2 regions of the Aeromonas encheleia genome follow, and region 1 is predicted to be linked to the other one. Evidence: predicted binding sites of a transcription regulator. Region 1 holds the regulator's gene; the other holds the start of a gene.
The links. The regulator MetJ, encoded in region 1, represses methionine synthesis genes. The targets are predictions, from matches to a motif close to AGANNTCTAGANNTCT.
Positions count from the first base shown of each region.

Region 2: the regulator MetJ is predicted to act here: its motif matches at 5,052-5,067, upstream of metN (methionine ABC transporter ATP-binding protein MetN).

Region 1 is NZ_LR134376.1:3,933,827-3,942,099, reverse strand. Features, by position in the region: gene tyrS (tyrosine--tRNA ligase) at 1-492, shown strand, start outside; gene yrfG (GMP/IMP nucleotidase) at 562-1,230, opposite strand; gene nudE (ADP compounds hydrolase NudE) at 1,384-1,998, shown strand; gene cysQ (3'(2'),5'-bisphosphate nucleotidase CysQ) at 2,034-2,846, shown strand; gene EL255_RS18195 (aromatic amino acid transport family protein) at 3,259-4,527, shown strand; gene EL255_RS18190 (tRNA-binding protein) at 4,607-4,945, opposite strand; gene EL255_RS18185 (AraC family transcriptional regulator) at 5,025-5,783, opposite strand; gene metJ (met regulon transcriptional regulator MetJ) at 5,820-6,143, opposite strand; gene metB (cystathionine gamma-synthase) at 6,365-7,528, shown strand; gene EL255_RS18170 (bifunctional aspartate kinase/homoserine dehydrogenase II) at 7,579-8,273, shown strand, end outside.
Region 2 is NZ_LR134376.1:3,718,259-3,726,531, reverse strand. Features, by position in the region: gene EL255_RS17160 (HAMP domain-containing methyl-accepting chemotaxis protein) at 1-1,570, shown strand, start outside; partial or broken gene EL255_RS21845 (transcription/translation regulatory transformer protein RfaH) at 1,706-1,777, opposite strand; gene rfaH (transcription/translation regulatory transformer protein RfaH) at 1,816-2,316, opposite strand; gene metQ (methionine ABC transporter substrate-binding lipoprotein MetQ) at 2,413-3,213, opposite strand; gene EL255_RS17145 (methionine ABC transporter permease) at 3,240-3,893, opposite strand; gene metN (methionine ABC transporter ATP-binding protein MetN) at 3,874-4,917, opposite strand; gene ppgK (polyphosphate--glucose phosphotransferase) at 5,519-6,259, opposite strand; gene queG (tRNA epoxyqueuosine(34) reductase QueG) at 6,344-7,471, opposite strand; gene EL255_RS17125 (bifunctional ADP-dependent NAD(P)H-hydrate dehydratase/NAD(P)H-hydrate epimerase) at 7,604-8,273, shown strand, end outside.

The sequences.
Region 1 (8,273 bases):
CTAGGCACCGCGGATGAGGATGTCTACCGCTTCCTGCGCTACTACAGCCTGATGCCGCTCGCGGCCATCGAGGCGCTGGAGGCGGAAGACGCCAGGCGGGAGGGGCGCAAGCGGGCGCAGCAGGTGCTGGCGGACGAGCTGACCGAGCTGGTACACGGCAAGGGGGCGCTGGCGGCGGCGCGGCGCATCGGCGAGCTGCTGTTTTGTGGCGAGGTGGCCCGCCTGGGGGAGAGCGATCTTGCCCAGCTGGCGCAGGATGGCATGCCGAGTTGTCGGGTGGAGGGGGCGCAGGATCTGATCAGCCTGCTGGTAACATGCGGCCTGGCCGGCTCCCGCCGCATCGCCCGCGAGCTGCTGGCGGCGGGGGCCATCAGCCTCAACGGGGCGCTCAGGCAGGATGAGCGGCTGGCTCAGGGCGAGCGGTTGTTTGGTCGTTACCTGCTGCTGCGCCGTGGCAAGAAGCAGTATCAGCTGGTGGAGTGGCTGGACTGAGGCGACAGCGGCGCGAGCATGACAAGGGCCGCCTGGGCAGCCCTTGTTGCTACGTGATCGCCGGCAGATTCAGACCGCCAGCGGCAGCAGCTCGGCGTAATCCCTGATCGCCGGGAAGGCGGTGATCTGCTGCTCGGGTTGGCGGCTGTCCGGGTTCTGGATGGCGAGCCTATGGGCGATGCCGTAGTCGGCGGCGGCCCGCAGGATCCGCTCGCTGTCATCGACGAACAGGGTGCGAGCCGGATCGAACGCCAGCCGCTCGGCCAGCGCCTGCCAGCATTGCTGACTCTCCTTCGACCAGCCCAGCTCGTGGGTGCTGACCATCAGATCCAGGTGCGCGCCCAGTCCGAGCCGCGCCTCCTTGACCGAGAGGCTGGCGGGGTGGGCGTTGGTGAACAGCACCAGCTGCTTGCCCGCCGCGCGCAGGGCGGCCAGGAAGGGGATGGCATTGGGTCGCCACTGGATCTTCTCCAGGATCTCCTGCTTGAGGGCACGGATGTCCAGCCCCAGAGTCCGGCTCCAGTAATCCACGCAGTACCAGTCGAGGGTGCCGCTGACCGCCTGAGCGTGGGCATCCATTTGTGCCTTGGCCTCGGCCAGCGGCAACCCGAGACGCTCGGCGTAACGCTGTGGCACCAGCTGCTGCCAGAGGTGGCTGTCAAAATGGAGATCGATCAGGGTGCCATCCATATCGAGCAGAACGGTATCTATCTGGTGCCAGGGCAGTGGGGTCGGCATGAAAGGTCTCTTGGTGTCACGCAGGGCGCTGAAAAAGGAGCGCCACTATAACGCATTTTTCCGGCATCTTTCCCCGCCTTGCCCCGTGGTGTTCGGGGTGGGAGTCGTTTACTCTTGAAGCACTATTTTTTAACCGGCAATCAGCGCCCGACGATGGATCATAACAAGAGCAAACCCGAGCGACTCGAGGCCGAGATGATGGATCAGGACAAGCGCAAACCCGTCATCCTCAGCGCCGAGATCGTGGCCGAGAGCCGCCTGTTCAAGGTGGAGTCCCTGCATCTGAAATTCTCCAACGGCGAGGAGCGGGTCTACGAGCGGATGCGCGGTGGCAACAGAGGCGCCGTCATGGTGGTGCCGCTGTTCGACGCGCACACCCTGCTGCTGGTGCGCGAATACGCGGCGGGCACCCACTCTTACGAGCTCGGCTTCCCCAAGGGGCTGATCGATCCGGGTGAGAATGCCTTAGAGGCGGGCAACCGGGAGCTGATGGAGGAGGCGGGCTTCGGCGCCCACAGCCTGATCCCCCTCAAGCAGGTGTCGCTGGCCCCCGGCTACTTCTCCAGCCGGATGGATATCTTGTTGGCCCGGGATCTCTTCCCCGAGCAGCGCATCGGCGACGAGCCGGAGCCGCTCGAGGTTATCCCCTGGCCGCTCAACCGCATCGACGAATTGCTGGCGCGCCCCGACTTCACCGAGTCGCGCAGCATCAGTGCCCTGCTGCTGGCCAAGAAGTGGCTGGCGGAGCAGGAGAAGAAGCGCCCATAAGGGTATAAAGGGTAATAAAAACAGAGGGTAGCAAGATGCAGGAGTTGTTGGCCTGGGTGCCTGGGGTCAAGGAGATCGCCCGTGAAGCGGGTCGGATCCTTCACGAAATCTATCACGGCGGTCAGTTCGAGCGTCAGCTGAAGGAGGATGCGACCCCGGTCACCAGTGCCGATCTTGCTGCCGATGCCTACCTCAAGGGGGCGCTGTCGGCGCTCACTCCCCATGTTCCCGTGCTGACCGAAGAGGCGGCCGATGTGCCCTTCAGCCAGCGATCCAACTGGCGGCAGTACTGGCTGGTAGATCCCCTCGACGGCACCGGCGAGTTCATCGCCGGCAGCGGCGACTTCGCCACCCTGATCGCCCTGGTGCGGGACAACGTGCCTGTGCTCGGCGTCATCTACGCCCCGGAATCCGACGTGCTCTATTGGGCTGTGCGCGGCCACGGCGCCTTCAAGGAGGTGGGGGGCGAGATCTATCCCATCAGCGCCATGCACCATGAACACGACCTGCCGGATGCGCTGGTGGTGGCCATCAGCCGACGCCAGAAGCTGGAGAGGCTGACCCGCCGTCTCAACCCGGCTCTCAACTACGAGCTGATCCCGCTCGGCTCCAGCTCCCTCAAGTCCTGCCTGGTGGCGGAGGGGGCCGCCGACTGCTATGTGCGGCTCGGCCCCACCGGCGAGTGGGACACCGCCGCCGCCCAGTGCATCGTCGAGGCGGCCGGTGGCCGCATCCTCAGCCTGACCCTGCAGCCGCTGAGCTACAACGAAACTGAGTCGCTGGAGAACCCTGACTTCATCGTGATGGGGGATCCGGATCTCGACTGGGGCAAGATACTGGCGCACTGAGCCGGCTGAAAAATCACCGCTGATCAGCAATCAGGCGACCTCGGGGTCGCCTGATTGTTTGGTGTGATCCGCTGGTTATATCCGTGATGAGCAGGGATATCCGCTATCAAATCGCGAAGATAACAGTGGATCATCACAAGGGCGCCATGAGAATTGGCATATTTTTCAGGTAATCCTGCAAACTCAAGTTTGGTCAAAATAAAAAAATGGATATGGATCTTATTTTGGTTCTATATATCGCAAAATTTCCAATTTGTAGTTTTACAGGATTCCGTGATCCAGATCCTGTTCCCAATCTCACTGGCCCGAGCCCGTAATGGTAGTGATATGTTTCAGTGCCGCGTTTTGAGAATTAAATTCGGATAAACCACAATATGTGCAGATTAAAATACTGACCATAAGTGAATTATCGATGAGTTTATCTGCAGAGGTTACCAAGGAGCTGTCTGGTTCCCAGCCAGCCATCGCCACCAGCAGCTGGCGCCGTCATGACACCCACTGGGTGATCAGCCTGTTTGGCACCGCTGTCGGCGCGGGCATCCTGTTCCTGCCCATCAATCTGGGTCTCGGCGGGATCTGGCCCCTGCTCATAGTAGCCGTGCTGGCCGGCCCCATGACCTTCCTGGCGCACCGCGGGCTGGCCCGCTTCGTGTTGTCCTCCTCCCGTCCCCAGGCCGACTTCACCGAGGTGGCGGAGGAGCACTTCGGCAAGATGGCCGGCCGCCTCATCTCGGCGCTCTACTTCCTCTCCATCTTCCCTATTTTGCTCATCTACGGGGTGGGGCTGACCAACACGGTGGAGAGCTTCATGGTCAACCAGCTCGGCATGGCGACCCCGAACCGGGTGATGCTCTCCGGCCTGCTGGTGTTTGCCATGATCGCGGTGATGATGGCCGGCGAGAAGGCGATGCTGCGGGCCTTCGCCTTCATGGTCTACCCGCTGGCGGCCATCCTGGCGGCGCTCTCCTGCTACCTGATCCCCCAGTGGCACTGGCCGGAGGTGACCGCCTTCGACGGCGCCGGCTTCCTCAACACCGTCTGGCTGGCGCTGCCGGTGACCGTCTTCGCCTTCAGCCACGCCGCCGCCATCTCCGGCTTCGCCAACGTGCAGCGCCGTGAATATGGCGAGCAGGCGGAGGCCAAGAGCGGCCTGATCCTGCGCAACACCACCGTCATGCTGGTGGGCTTCGTGCTGTTCTTCGTCTTCTCCTGTGTGCTGAGCCTCTCCCCGCTGCAGCTGGCCGAGGCCAAGGCCCAGAACGTCTCGGTGCTCTCCTATCTCGCCAACATCACCGACAACCCGGTGATCATCACCCTGGGACCGCTCATCGCCTTCATCGCCATCAGCTCCTCCTTCCTCGGCCACTTCCTGGGAGCGCGGGAGAGCCTCAAGAGCCTGATCGCCAAGCCCACCGGCCTGTCGATTGCGAAGGCGGACAGGCTCGGCATAGCGCTGATGTTCTTCGCCATCTGGGGGGCGGCGGTGCTCAACCCGGGCATCCTCGGCCTGATGGAGACCCTCTCCGGCCCGGTCATCGCCATGATCCTGTTCATCATGCCGGTGGTGGCCATCTACCGGGTCGAGGCGCTGGCTCGCTTCCGTCAGGGCTGGGTGAACGGCTTCATCCTGCTGACCGGCTCCTTGGCGGTGTCGGCGCTGATCTTCAGCCTGCTGAAGTAAGGGGCACAGCGCCTCGCGCTAGGCCCATCAATGCAAAGAGGCGACCCCGGGGTCGCCTCTTTGCATTCTGATTGCGCGCTCAGCCCAGCTTGGCGCCGTTCTCCACCGCCTGCTCCGGGATGGCCATCACCACGGCGCCGTCGGCCCGGTAGAAGCCGGTCAGCAGAAACTCCGACTGGACGGGACCTATCTGCTTGGGCGGGAAGTTCACCACCGCGACTATCTGGCGCCCCACCAGCTCTTCCGCTTGGTAGAGATCCGTGATCTGGGCGCTGCTCTTGCGCACCCCGAGCTCGGGCCCAAAATCGGCCCACACCTTGTAGGCGGGCTTGCGCGCCTCGGGGAAGGGCTCGACCCGCACCAGGGTGCCCACCCTCAGCTCCACCATCTCGAACTCTTGCCAGCTTATGGTCTGCATCTGCTCTCCTCGCGTGTCGTCCATGTCAGCCAGCATGCCCGATCTCGCCATGGCTTGTCTTCGGCGCAGAGCCGGTGCGTTACGGCAGTTGGCCGTTTTGCTGACGCCAGCGCGACGGGGTCAGCCCGGTCTCGGCCAGGAAGCGCTCGGCGAAGGCGCCCTGATCCTGATAACCGCAGCGGCAGGCTATCTCGCCGATGGGCAGGGCGCTCTGGCTCAACAGGGTGCGCGCCAGCGCCATACGCCGGCTCCTGACATAGTGGGAGACGCTGATGCCGAGCTGCTGGCGAAAGGCGTGCTTGAACTGGCTCAGGCCGAGGCAGGCGAGGTTGGCGAGCTGTTGATTGGTGAGCGGCTCGGCGAGGTGGGTCTCGATATGGCGCTGCACCCTCGCGATGCGGGGGGCGATGCGGGTCGCCATGGCCGGGTCCATGCCCCGTGACTCGGCCAGCAGCCCGAGCCAGACCTGCTCCATGCCCGCCACCTGCCGCCCCGCGGTCACCATCCGGTGCAGGAAGGCGAGATAGTGACGTTGGGGCTCATCCAGCTCGATAAAGGGCTGGCCTGCGAGCGCTTCCGGTAGCCAGGAGCTCTCTTGTACCAGGAAGGAGAGTGCCGGATCGGCCGCGAAGTCGTGGCGCTCACCGGGGGTTATCACGCAGGCAAAACCAGGCGAGAGGCGGCGGCCCTGACCTTGCACCTCGATCTCGATGGGGCCATCGAGGGGGATCACCAGTTGGGCGAAGTCGTGGCTGTGGCTGCTGATGTCGCTCTGGTAGCGGCGCAGGCTGAAGGGGGGCGGGGCAGATGGCAATGACGCGGCCCGGGGCCGCGTCATCGAAGAAAGATCGCTCTTTGGCATAGGCTGAGAGGATTATTCGACGTCGAAATCTTCGATCTCTTTGCCCAGCGCTTCCATGATGGCGCGCGCCTCGGCAGGGACGCTGTCCGGATGATCCTTGCGCAAGTCATCGTCACCGGGCAGTGGCTGGCCGGTAAACGCGTGCAGGAAGGCCTCACAGAGCAGCTCGCTGTTGGTCGCATGACGCAGGTTGTTCACCTGGCGACGGGTGCGCTCATCGGTCAACACCTTCAGCACCTTGAGCGGGATCGAGACGGTAATCTTCTTGACCTGTTCACTCTTCTTACCGTGTTCCGCATAGGGGCTGACGTAGTCGCCGTTCCACTCTGTACCCATGATTCACCTGTTCTCATTTGGCCGTGAGCGCGGATTTTAACCCTTAAGGAATTCAATGGCAATCCAACAGCAAAGCCATTTAGACGTCTGGAAGTGTTGACGGCTTTTTTGTGCTGGCGTAAGGTGGTTCACCATGGGCTGGCGATAGGGCCGGCCATGGCGGGAACGGGTGTGGCAGAGTCAAGGCGGCCATCGTCCAGAGACAGATCAAGGAGAGTGAGATGACCCACAAGGCCACCCTGGCGGTACGCACCGGGATTGAGACAGACACACAGCACGGCGCCGTGGTGCCGCCCATTTACCTCTCCAGCAACTACACCTTTGCCGACTTCGGCGAGCCCCGTCAATACGATTATGCCCGCTCCGGCAACCCGACCCGCTCCAACCTGGCGGACGCGCTGGCGGCGCTGGAAGGGGGGGCGGGCGCCGTGGTGACCGGCACCGGCATGGGCGCCGTGCATCTGGTGACCACGGCCCTGCTCAAGGCGGGTGATCTGCTGCTGGCCCCCCACGACTGCTACGGCGGCACCTGGCGCCTGTTCGAATATCTGGCGGCCAAGGGCCACTACCGGGTGCAGTTCGTCGATCAGGGGGATGCCGCCGCCCTGGCCGCGGCGCTGGCGCAGCAGCCGGCGCTGGTGTGGGTCGAGACCCCCTCCAACCCGTTGCTGCGGGTGGTGGATGTGGCCGCCATCGCCGCCGCCGCCCACGAGGTGGGCGCCCAGGTGGTGGTGGACAACACCTTCCTCTCCCCCCTGCTGCAGCAACCGCTGGCGCTGGGGGCGGACGTGGTGGTGCACTCCACCACCAAGTACATCAACGGTCACTCCGACGTGGTGGGTGGCGTCGCCATCGCCAAGGAGCCCGCGCTCGCCGACTCCCTGGTGTGGTGGGCCAACTGCCTCGGCCTGACCAGCGGGGCCTTCGATTCCTACCTCACCCTGCGCGGGTTGCGCACCCTGGCCCCCAGGCTGCGCACCCATCAGGAGAACACGGATCGCATCCTCGCCTTCCTGCAGCAGCAGCCGCTGGTCAAACAGATCTACCACCCCAGCCTGCCGAGTCATCCGGGTCACGAGATTGCGCGCCGTCAACAGTCCGGCTTCGGCGCCATGCTAAGTTTTGAGCTCGACTGCGACGAGGCGGGGCTGCGCGTCTTCCTCGGGGCACTCAGCCTGTTCTCGGTGGCCGAGTCCCTCGGTGGGGTGGAGAGCCTGGTGGCCCATCCGGCCAGCATGACCCACAGGGCCATGACCCCGGCGGCCCAACAGGCGGCGGGCATCAGCGCCCAACTGCTGCGCCTCTCGGTAGGCATAGAACACGGCGACGATCTGGTGGCCGATCTGGCCCAGGCGTTTGCCAAGGCGCAGCTGGCCGGGCAATGACCCGGCCGCAGACAGCAAAGACAGAATAAAACGGAACAGGCGGTGAAGTAATGGAACAGCAGCAAGGAGAGAGCGCGGTGGCGGTACAGACAGGGTTGAAGCGGCGTCATGTGCACAAGTTTGGGGGCAGCAGCCTGGCGGATCCGGTCTGCTATCGCCGGGTCGCCACCATCGTCGAGCAGCAGGTCGGCGGTCAGGAGCTGGTCGTGGTCTCCGCCGCCGGCAAGACCACCAACCGTCTGATCCAGCTGGTGGAGCTGGCCGAGGAGGGGGACGAAGCCGCCGGTGAGGCGATCTCGGCGTTGCAAGCCTATCAGCAGAGCCTGATCGACGGCCTGCTGGAGGGGGAGTGGCAGCTCGACCTGAGCCGGCAGCTGGCCGATGACATGCAGTTCATCGGCAAGACCCTGGAGGGACAGTTCGATCGCTTCGCCCGCAACGGCCTGCTCGCCTTCGGCGAGGTGTGGTCGGCGCGCCTGCTGGCCGCCCTGCTCAGCAGCCGCGGTGAGCCCGCCATCTGGCTCGATGCCCGCAGCTTCCTGCGTGCCGAGGACGGCGCCCTGGTCAAGGTGGATACCGCCATCTCCAGCGAGCTGCTCAAGGCGCGCCTCGCCGAGCATACTGGCCGCATCGTGGTGACCGGCTTTATCGCCGCGGACATGGAAGGAAGATCCCTGCTGCTCGGCCGCAACGGCTCCGACTACAGCGCCAGCCTGCTGGCGGCGCTGGCGGACGGCGAATCCAC
Region 2 (8,273 bases), 220 kb from region 1:
CCCCCTGGCCGAGGCGGCACTCGATCAGCTGCAATCCTTCGCCAATGAAGAGGTGGCGACGCCACAGGCGCAGTTGCCCGGCGATAGGCGCCTGCTGCTCAAGCAGGTGGGCGATGCCTACAACGGCCTCGCCAACGCCCTCTCCGCCCTGCGGGATTTCCTCATCTCCGGGGACAAGGAGTATCAGGCCAAGTACCAGGATTACTACCAGTTTCATCTGCAGCGGGTGGCCGAGCTGAAACAGCAGCAGGGCCAGTTCACCGAGGCCGAGCAGGGGCTCTGGGCCCTGTTCGAGCAGATGTCGGCACCCTTCGCCGAGCTGGTCGGCCAGGTGATCGCCAGGCGGCAGGCGCCCGACTGGGATCAGGCCAATCACCTGATGGCCACCGACGTCGAGCCGGCTCTGGACAGGCTCGCCGGCCAGCTGGCGTCCCAGGTGACCCACACCCGGGCTGAGGTCGACAAGATCGCCGGTCAGATGGCCGCCGCCGGCCAGACCATCCATCACAGCCTGCTGCTGACCACCCTCAGCACCATATCGCTCGGCACCCTGGTGGCCCTGCTGTTCAGCCGCCGGCTGACCCGGGACATCGCCAGCCTGGTGGCCCGTGCCGGACTGGTGGCGGATGGCCGGTTGCCGGCCGCGCCCCTGCCGGTATTGCGGCGAGACGAGCTGGGTGGCTTGACCGGCTCCATCAACCGGATGTCGGGCCAACTGCGTCAGCTGGTGGGGGAGATCCAGGGGGCCGTGGGGCAGGTGGAAGGCGCCTGCGGCGAGGTGGGGCGTACCAGCAACATCATAGTGGGGGATCTGGCGAGCCAGAATCAGCGGGTCGATACGGTCGCCGCGGCCATAGAGCAGATGTCGGCCAGCACCCGGGACGTGGCGGGCAACATTGCCGAGGCGGCCGAGGCGGCCCGCCAGACCGAGCGACAGGCCCGCCAGGGGGGCGATGCCCTAACGCGCATGACCACCACCATGCAGCAGATCGCCGCCATGATTGCCGAGGCCAACCAGGCGATGGGGCAGCTGAGCCGCCAGAGTGAACAGGTGGGGCGTGTCACCGAGGTCATCGCCACCCTCGCCGAGCAGACCAACTTGCTGGCGCTCAACGCGGCCATAGAGGCGGCGCGCGCCGGGGAGCAGGGCCGTGGTTTTGCCGTGGTGGCGGACGAGGTGCGCCAGCTCGCCAGTCGCACCAGCCAGTCGACGGCGGAGATCAACCTGACCATCGCCAGCATCCAGCAGCAGACCCGGCAGACCGCCGACACCGTGGGCAGCGGCACCCGGCTGGTGGAGCAGGGGCACGGCGCCGTGGCGTCGGTGACCGAGACCCTGGAGACCATGACCCGGCTGGTGCAGGATCTCTGCGGTCAGCTGGGGGCCATCGCCACCGCCACCGAGCAGCAGTCGCGGGTGGCGCAGGAGGTGGCCGGGACTGTCGAGGAGATCGCCGGGCTCAGCCGCCAATCCAGTGAGCGCAGTCAGCAGGGGGAGGAGATAGTCGCCAGGCTGAGCCGGGAGACGGGGCGCCTGACCTCGGTCATCAGCCGATTCGAGCTGGGATAAGGCAGAGGCGGGCAAATGCCCGCCTCTTGCTTGATAGTGGTGACGAAAGGCTTGGTTGTCGAAGCTGCTGCCGGCCTCTTGAGGGAGCGGGCTGATCTGCCCGTGTCACCCTGTTATCCTAGGCTCGGCTTATCGTCAGTCCAGGCGCCGGAAGGCCTGGTTGTCGAAGCTGCTGCTGGTCTCCTGATTGAGCAGGCTGACCAGCAGGAATGGGGGCGCTTCTCGCCGCAGACGTCTGGGTAGGGTCAGTCCAGGCGCCGGAAGGCCTGGTTGTCGAAGCTGCTACTGGTCTCCTGGTTGAGCAGGCTGACCAGCAGGATCGCCCGCTTCTCGCCATCCGGCTCCAGATAGATGGCCTCGAACCCGGCAAGGGGGCCAGATTCGATAAGCACCTTGTCCCCCTGCGTCGGCAGGCAAGCATAGCTGGCCCTGGCCTCATCGCTGTCGTCACGGCTCATCAGCCGATAGATTAGCTGGCTGCTGACATCCGTCCACTCCTTGCCGAAGTGAACGATGCGGCTGATGCCGCGGGTCGACTTCAGGGTGATGGGCGAGACCTCGTCGAGATCCACGTGGATGAACAGGTAGTTGGGAAACATGGGCTCACGCACCGGTACCCGCTTGCCGCGGCGCAGCTTCTCGATTTCCACCATGGGGTAATAGGATTCGACACCCTGGGCTGCCAGATGGGCGCGGGCGCGGGCTTCTTCCTTAGGCTTGCAGTAGGCCAGATACCATTTTTTCATTGTTCTGTTTTGTGTTTGTTACCGTGCTGACGCCCATGATAACGGGGGCAAAAAAAAAGGCCACGCTTGGCGCGGCCTTTTTTGCAGAGTGAGTGATTACCAACCTTTTACCAGACCGCCCTTGAACAGTTCGGTCCCTTTCTTGTAGACCTCGTCGGTCTGGAAGGACTGGACGAACTGCTTGACCTTCTCTTCGTCCTTGTTGTTTTCACGGGCGACGATCAGGTTGACGTAGGGGGACTCCTTGTCTTCGACAAACAGGCCGTTCTCGGTCGGGGTCAGGCCAATCTGACCGGCGAAGGTGTTGTTGATGATGGAGAGATCAACATCTTCCAGGGAGCGGGGCAGCTGAGCGGCTTCCAGCTCGACGATCTTGAAGTTGCGCGGGTTGCTGGCGATGTCCAGCACCGTCGCTTCCAGACCGGCGCCTTCCTTCAGCTTCAGCAGGCCCTGCTTCTCCAGCAGGATCAGGGAGCGACCCAGGTTGGTCGGATCGTTTGGCACCGCGATCTGGGCACCGTCCTTGAGCTCGCTCAGGGCCTTGATCTTCTTGGAGTAACCGGCGATCGGGTAGACGAAGGTGTTGCCAACCGGTACCAGTTTGAAGCCGCGATCACGGATCTGCGCATCCAGATAGGGTTTGTGCTGGAAGGCGTTGACGTCGACGCTGCCATCGTTCAGGGCCACGTTGGGGGTGACGTAGTCGGAGAAGGTGACGATCTCGACGTTCAGACCGTATTTCTCCTTGGCCACCTTGGCCGCGGTCTCGACCAGCTCGGTCTCGGGGCCGGCGATGGCGCCGACCTTCAGGGTCTTGTTCTCTTCTTTCTGGCCGCAGCCGACCAGTACCAGAGTTGCCAGCAGCGCTGCCGCAGCGGATTTAATGCCCAATTTCATAAAAACCTCCTGTCAGAAATCGACGATTAACGATGATCACATTGTTTGACCAGGCGCTCACCCGCGCTCTGGATGAGTTGAACCAGCACTACCAGAATGACCACGGTGACCAGCATGACGGTTGGATCGAAGCGCTGGTAACCGTAGCGAATACCCACATCCCCCAGACCACCACCACCGATGGCACCGGCCATGGCGGAGTAGTTCACGAGCGTGACGAGCGTGATGATGACGCTGTTGAGGATCCCGGGCAGGGCCTCGGGCAGCAGCACCTTGGCGATGATTTGCAAGGGTTTGGCACCCATGGCCTTGGCGGCCTCGAGCAGCCCATCCGGCACCTCCATCAGCGCCCCTTCCACCAGACGGGCGATGAAGGGGATGCAACCGACGGTCAGCGGCACTATGGCGGCTATGGTGCCGATGCTGGTGCCGACGATCAGCCGGGTCAGCGGAATGATGGCGACCAGCAGTATGATGAAGGGCACAGAGCGACCGACGTTGACTATGATGCCGAGCGTCTTGTTCAGCAGCGGGTTGGCCAGGATCTGGCCGGCCTTGGTCACGTGCAGTGCCACGCCGAGCGGCAGCCCGAGCAGGCAGCCAAACAGGGCGGAGGCAAACACCATGATCAGGGTGTCGCCGAGGGCCGTGAACAGCAGATTAATCATTGCTTCGGACATAGCCCATTACCTCCAGCTGAATATGGTTGTCGATGAAGAACTGCTGGGTGGCCTCGCACTGGGCCTCGTCCCCGAACAGCTCGGCCAGCAGGAAGCCGAACTTGACCCCGCCGGCGTACTCGATGTCCGCACTCAGGATGCTGATATCGATGTTGAAACGGCGGCTCACCTCGGAAATCAGCGGCGAATCGACCGTGCTGCCGGTGAAGCCGAGCTTGACCAGCGGATAACTGTTGGCCACCCGCTCGGGGCTCATCCTGTCCTGATACTCCTGCGGTACCTCCAGATGGATGGTGGAGTGGATGAAGTCACGGGCCAGCTGGGTCTTGGCATTGCTGAAGAACCAGGCCACCTCGCCCTGCTCGATCAGGCTGCCGTCGCTGATGATGGCCACCTCGTCGCAGATCCCCTTCACCACGTCCATCTCGTGGGTGATGAGCAAGATGGTGAGCCCCAGCTTGAGGTTGATCTCCTTGAGCAGGCTCAGGATGGAGCGGGTGGTCTGGGGATCGAGCGCCGAGGTGGCCTCGTCACAGAGCAGCACCTTGGGGGCCGGCGCCAGGGCGCGGGCGATGGCGACGCGCTGCTTCTGACCACCGGACAGCTCGGATGGATAGGCGTGGGCGCGGGCCTCCAGCCCGACCAGGGCGAGCAGCTCCTCGACCCTCGCCTGGATCTGCGCCTTGCTCCAGCCCGCCAGCTCCAGCGGGAAGGCGATGTTGGCGAACACGGTGCGGGAGGCGAGCAGGTTGAAGTGTTGGAAAATCATGCCGATCTGACGACGGGCCTGGGTCAGATCCCGCTCGGGCAGGGCCGCCAGATCCTGGCCATCGACAAAGACCTGGCCCTGGGTGGGGCGCTCCAGCAGGTTGACGCAACGAATAAGGGTGCTCTTGCCGGCACCGGAGGCGCCGATCACCCCGAAAATCTTGCCTTGTGGCACATGCAGGCTCACGTCACGCAGGGCGTGCACGGCGTCACTGCCTTTACCGTAGACTTTGTTGAGACCGATCAACTTAATCATGGATTCTTCCGTGCTAACAGCCTTAAAGCACAGGGCGCTACAGGCGGGTGAATTGGGCAGAGGTTTCACTGGGTTGCTCTGCCATCATGGAGGATGATGCTAAGATGTCCGGATGGCTGTGTCAACGCATGTTTCTACGTCTAGACGTCTAAAAAAATGCTAAGGATTCCCACCGGATGACTATGGAAAGTGGTGATTTCGCAGGTGGCGATATTGAATTTCGATTATTGGTTAAATTTCCGAATATAAGCTGGTTAATGCAGCTTAAATATCAGTTTTGTTAGCCAGCGCCAGAACCGACTATCTCCCCGTCTTCATCACCCGTGCTTAAGGTCGCATAGATACTGGCAGCTTGTCCCCTGCTCTTTTCTGAGCCATCCCCTTGATGAAGAACAATAAATGACCAGTCACGCCAGCAGGGGCGGGGCCTTGGGAAGGGGTGGCGAGCCATCGGCATCCTGGCTCGGGAGCAGAGAGAACGGTTGAGCAGGCCGGTTTGGGGTTGCGCCCCGCTGATCGCCCGCCGCCCAATGACAGAGGCCCGGCATATGCCGGGCCTCTGTCATCTATAGGAAGTGGATCACTATAAGGGGAAGTAGACTCAGCCCCCTTGCTCCACGGCATGGAGTGCCGCCCCTATGATGCCGGCCTGATTGAGGCTGGCCGCGGCGACCAGCGGGGCCCGGGTCTCGATCCTGTCGATGAACTTGTCGAGCTTGGCGGCGCTGCCGCCCCCCAGGATGAAAAGATCGGGGGAGAACAGGAACTCCAGTCTGGCCAGATACTTGTTGAAACGCTTGCCCCAGCGGCTCCAGGAGAGATCCTCGCGCTTGCGCACGGCGTCCGAGCAGTAGTGCTCGGCGATCATGCCTTCCAGCATCAGGTGGCCCAGCTCGGTGTTCGGCAGCAGCTGGCCGTTGACGAACAGGGCGGTGCCGATGCCGGTGCCGACGGTGATGAGGATGATGACCCCCTTGCGATCCCGGCCGGTGCCGAAGCGCATCTCGGCAAGACCCGCCGCATCGGCATCGTTGAGCACGTGGCAGGGCAGGCCGGTCACATCCGCAAACAGGTGGGCGGCATCGGTCTCGACCCAGCTCTTGTCGATGTTGGCGGCACTCTTGGCGATACCGTTGTGAATGATGGCGGGGAAGCCGCAACCCACGGGACCCTTCCATTCGAAGTGTTCGACCAGCGCCTTGAGGGTGTGGGCGATGGCGGCCGGGGTAGCCGGTTGCGGGGTGGCCAGGCGGTAACGTTCACCGATGAGCATGCCCGTCTCGGTATCGACCAGGCAGCCCTTGATCCCGGATCCCCCTATATCTACTCCCAACATCTGCATCAGAGTGTTCCTTTTTAGTGTGCCGAGGGTCAAACGTCGGCAGAGCATGAAAAAATGACCCGCATCCGGCAAGGGGCAGATCACTTAGGCGTGATCCGGCAGACCTTTTTCGATGCAGCGGATCAACAAGCGAGTCTTTTTGCTGTCATCCTGCTGGCGTTGGGCCAGGGTCGCCAGCGCCCACTCGATATGTTCGGCCACCATGGGCTCGGCCGCGCCGAGCGCTTGTTGCAGGGCGTCGCTCACCGCTGCGGTGGCCGGGCCGTTGCCAAGCGCCACCGCCAGGTTGCGGCGCCAGCGTTGATAACCGATGCGGCGGATGGGGCTGCCCTCGGTGTGCTTCAAGAACTCGGCCTCCGACCACTGCCAGAGGTCGAGCAGGGGCGGGCGGTGCAGATTGGGGCGAGGGCTGAAGTCGGGCTCCGGGCTCACATCAGCATAGCGATTCCAGGGGCAGATCAGCTGGCAGTCGTCGCAGCCATAGATGCGGTTGCCCAGCAGGGGGCGCAGCTCCAGCGGAATGGGCTCGTCGCTCTCTATGGTGAGGTAGGAGATGCAGCGCCGGCCATCCACCACATAGGGCGCGACGATGGCGCCGGTGGGGCAGATGTTGATGCAGGCCACGCACTTGCCGCACTGCTCTTTCTCCACCGGGGCGTCCATCGGCAGTGGCAGATCGACCAGCAACTCCCCGAGGAAGAAGAAGGAGCCGGCCGCTTCGTTGAGCAGCAGCGAATGCTTGCCCACCCAGCCGAGCCCCGCCTTGGCCGCCAGCGGGCGCTCCAGCACCGGGGCCGAGTCGACGAAGGGACGCCAGCCTAGCGTCTCGCAGCGTTGCTCGATGCGCTCCCCCAGCTGCTTGAGCCGGTTGCGCAGCACCTTGTGGTAGTCGCGGCCGAGCGCATAGCGGCTGATGTAGCCCAGGGTGGGATCGCGCAGGGTGGCGGCAAAGCCCGCCTCGAAGGGGAGATAGTTCATCCGCACCGACAGCACCCGCAGGGTGCCGGGCAGCAGCTCATGGGGCCTGGCCCGCATCATGCCGTGGCGGGCCATGTAGTCCATGCTGCCGTGATAGCCGGCGTCCAGCCAGGCCTGCAATCTGGGCTCCTCGACGGCGAGATCCGTGTCGGTGATGCCGACCTGGTCAAATCCTAGCTCGCGTGCCCAGAGCTTGATATCTTGGGCCAGTTGCTGGAGTTCGGTGGCCGTCATGCTGCCTCATCTGCCTGCAGGCGGAGGGTCTGCATCCATGGGCGATAATGTGGCAAGGGCCGGGCATCGTCATGCCGGGTCATACGCCGGGCGGGGAGCCGGGCCACTAGAGGATGAAGGTCGGGAGCCGTCATGGTACAGGTTATCGAGGACGCTATCAGCGGGAAAGAAGGCACCAGTTTAGCACAGCCGCTGTGGCGGGCCGAACAGATCCGCACGCTGGAGCAGCGCTGGGCCCGGCGCGGAGGGTGCGACACCTATGAGCTGATGACGCGGGCCGGCGCGGCCCTGCTCTGCTACGCCAGCCACCACTGGCCCCAGTGCGGCAACTGGTGGATCTTCGTTGGCCCCGGCAACAATGGCGGCGACGGCTATGTGCTGGCGCGCCTCGCCAGACGGATCGGCCTCGATCCTCTGGTGATCGCCGCCCGGGCCCCCGGCCTGCTGACAGGGGATGCCAGACGGGCCGCCGATGAGTGGCTAGGCGCTGGGGGCAGCGTGCAGCTGGTCGACGAGCTCGAACTCTCGTCGCTGACGCCACCGGATCTGGTGATAGATGCACTGCTCGGCACCGGTGTCCATATCCCCCTCTCCCCTTCCATGACAAAGATCGTCGCAACAATCAATGGCTTGAATGCCCCCGTACTGGCGGTGGACCTGCCCTCCGGGCTCAACGCCGACACCGGCCGCGCCATGGGCGCCCTGGTGCGTGCCACTCGCACCCTCAGCTTCATCGGCATCAAGCAGGGCATGCTGACCGCCGACGGGGTGGACGGTGTTGGCCAGCTCGACTGCGACAGCC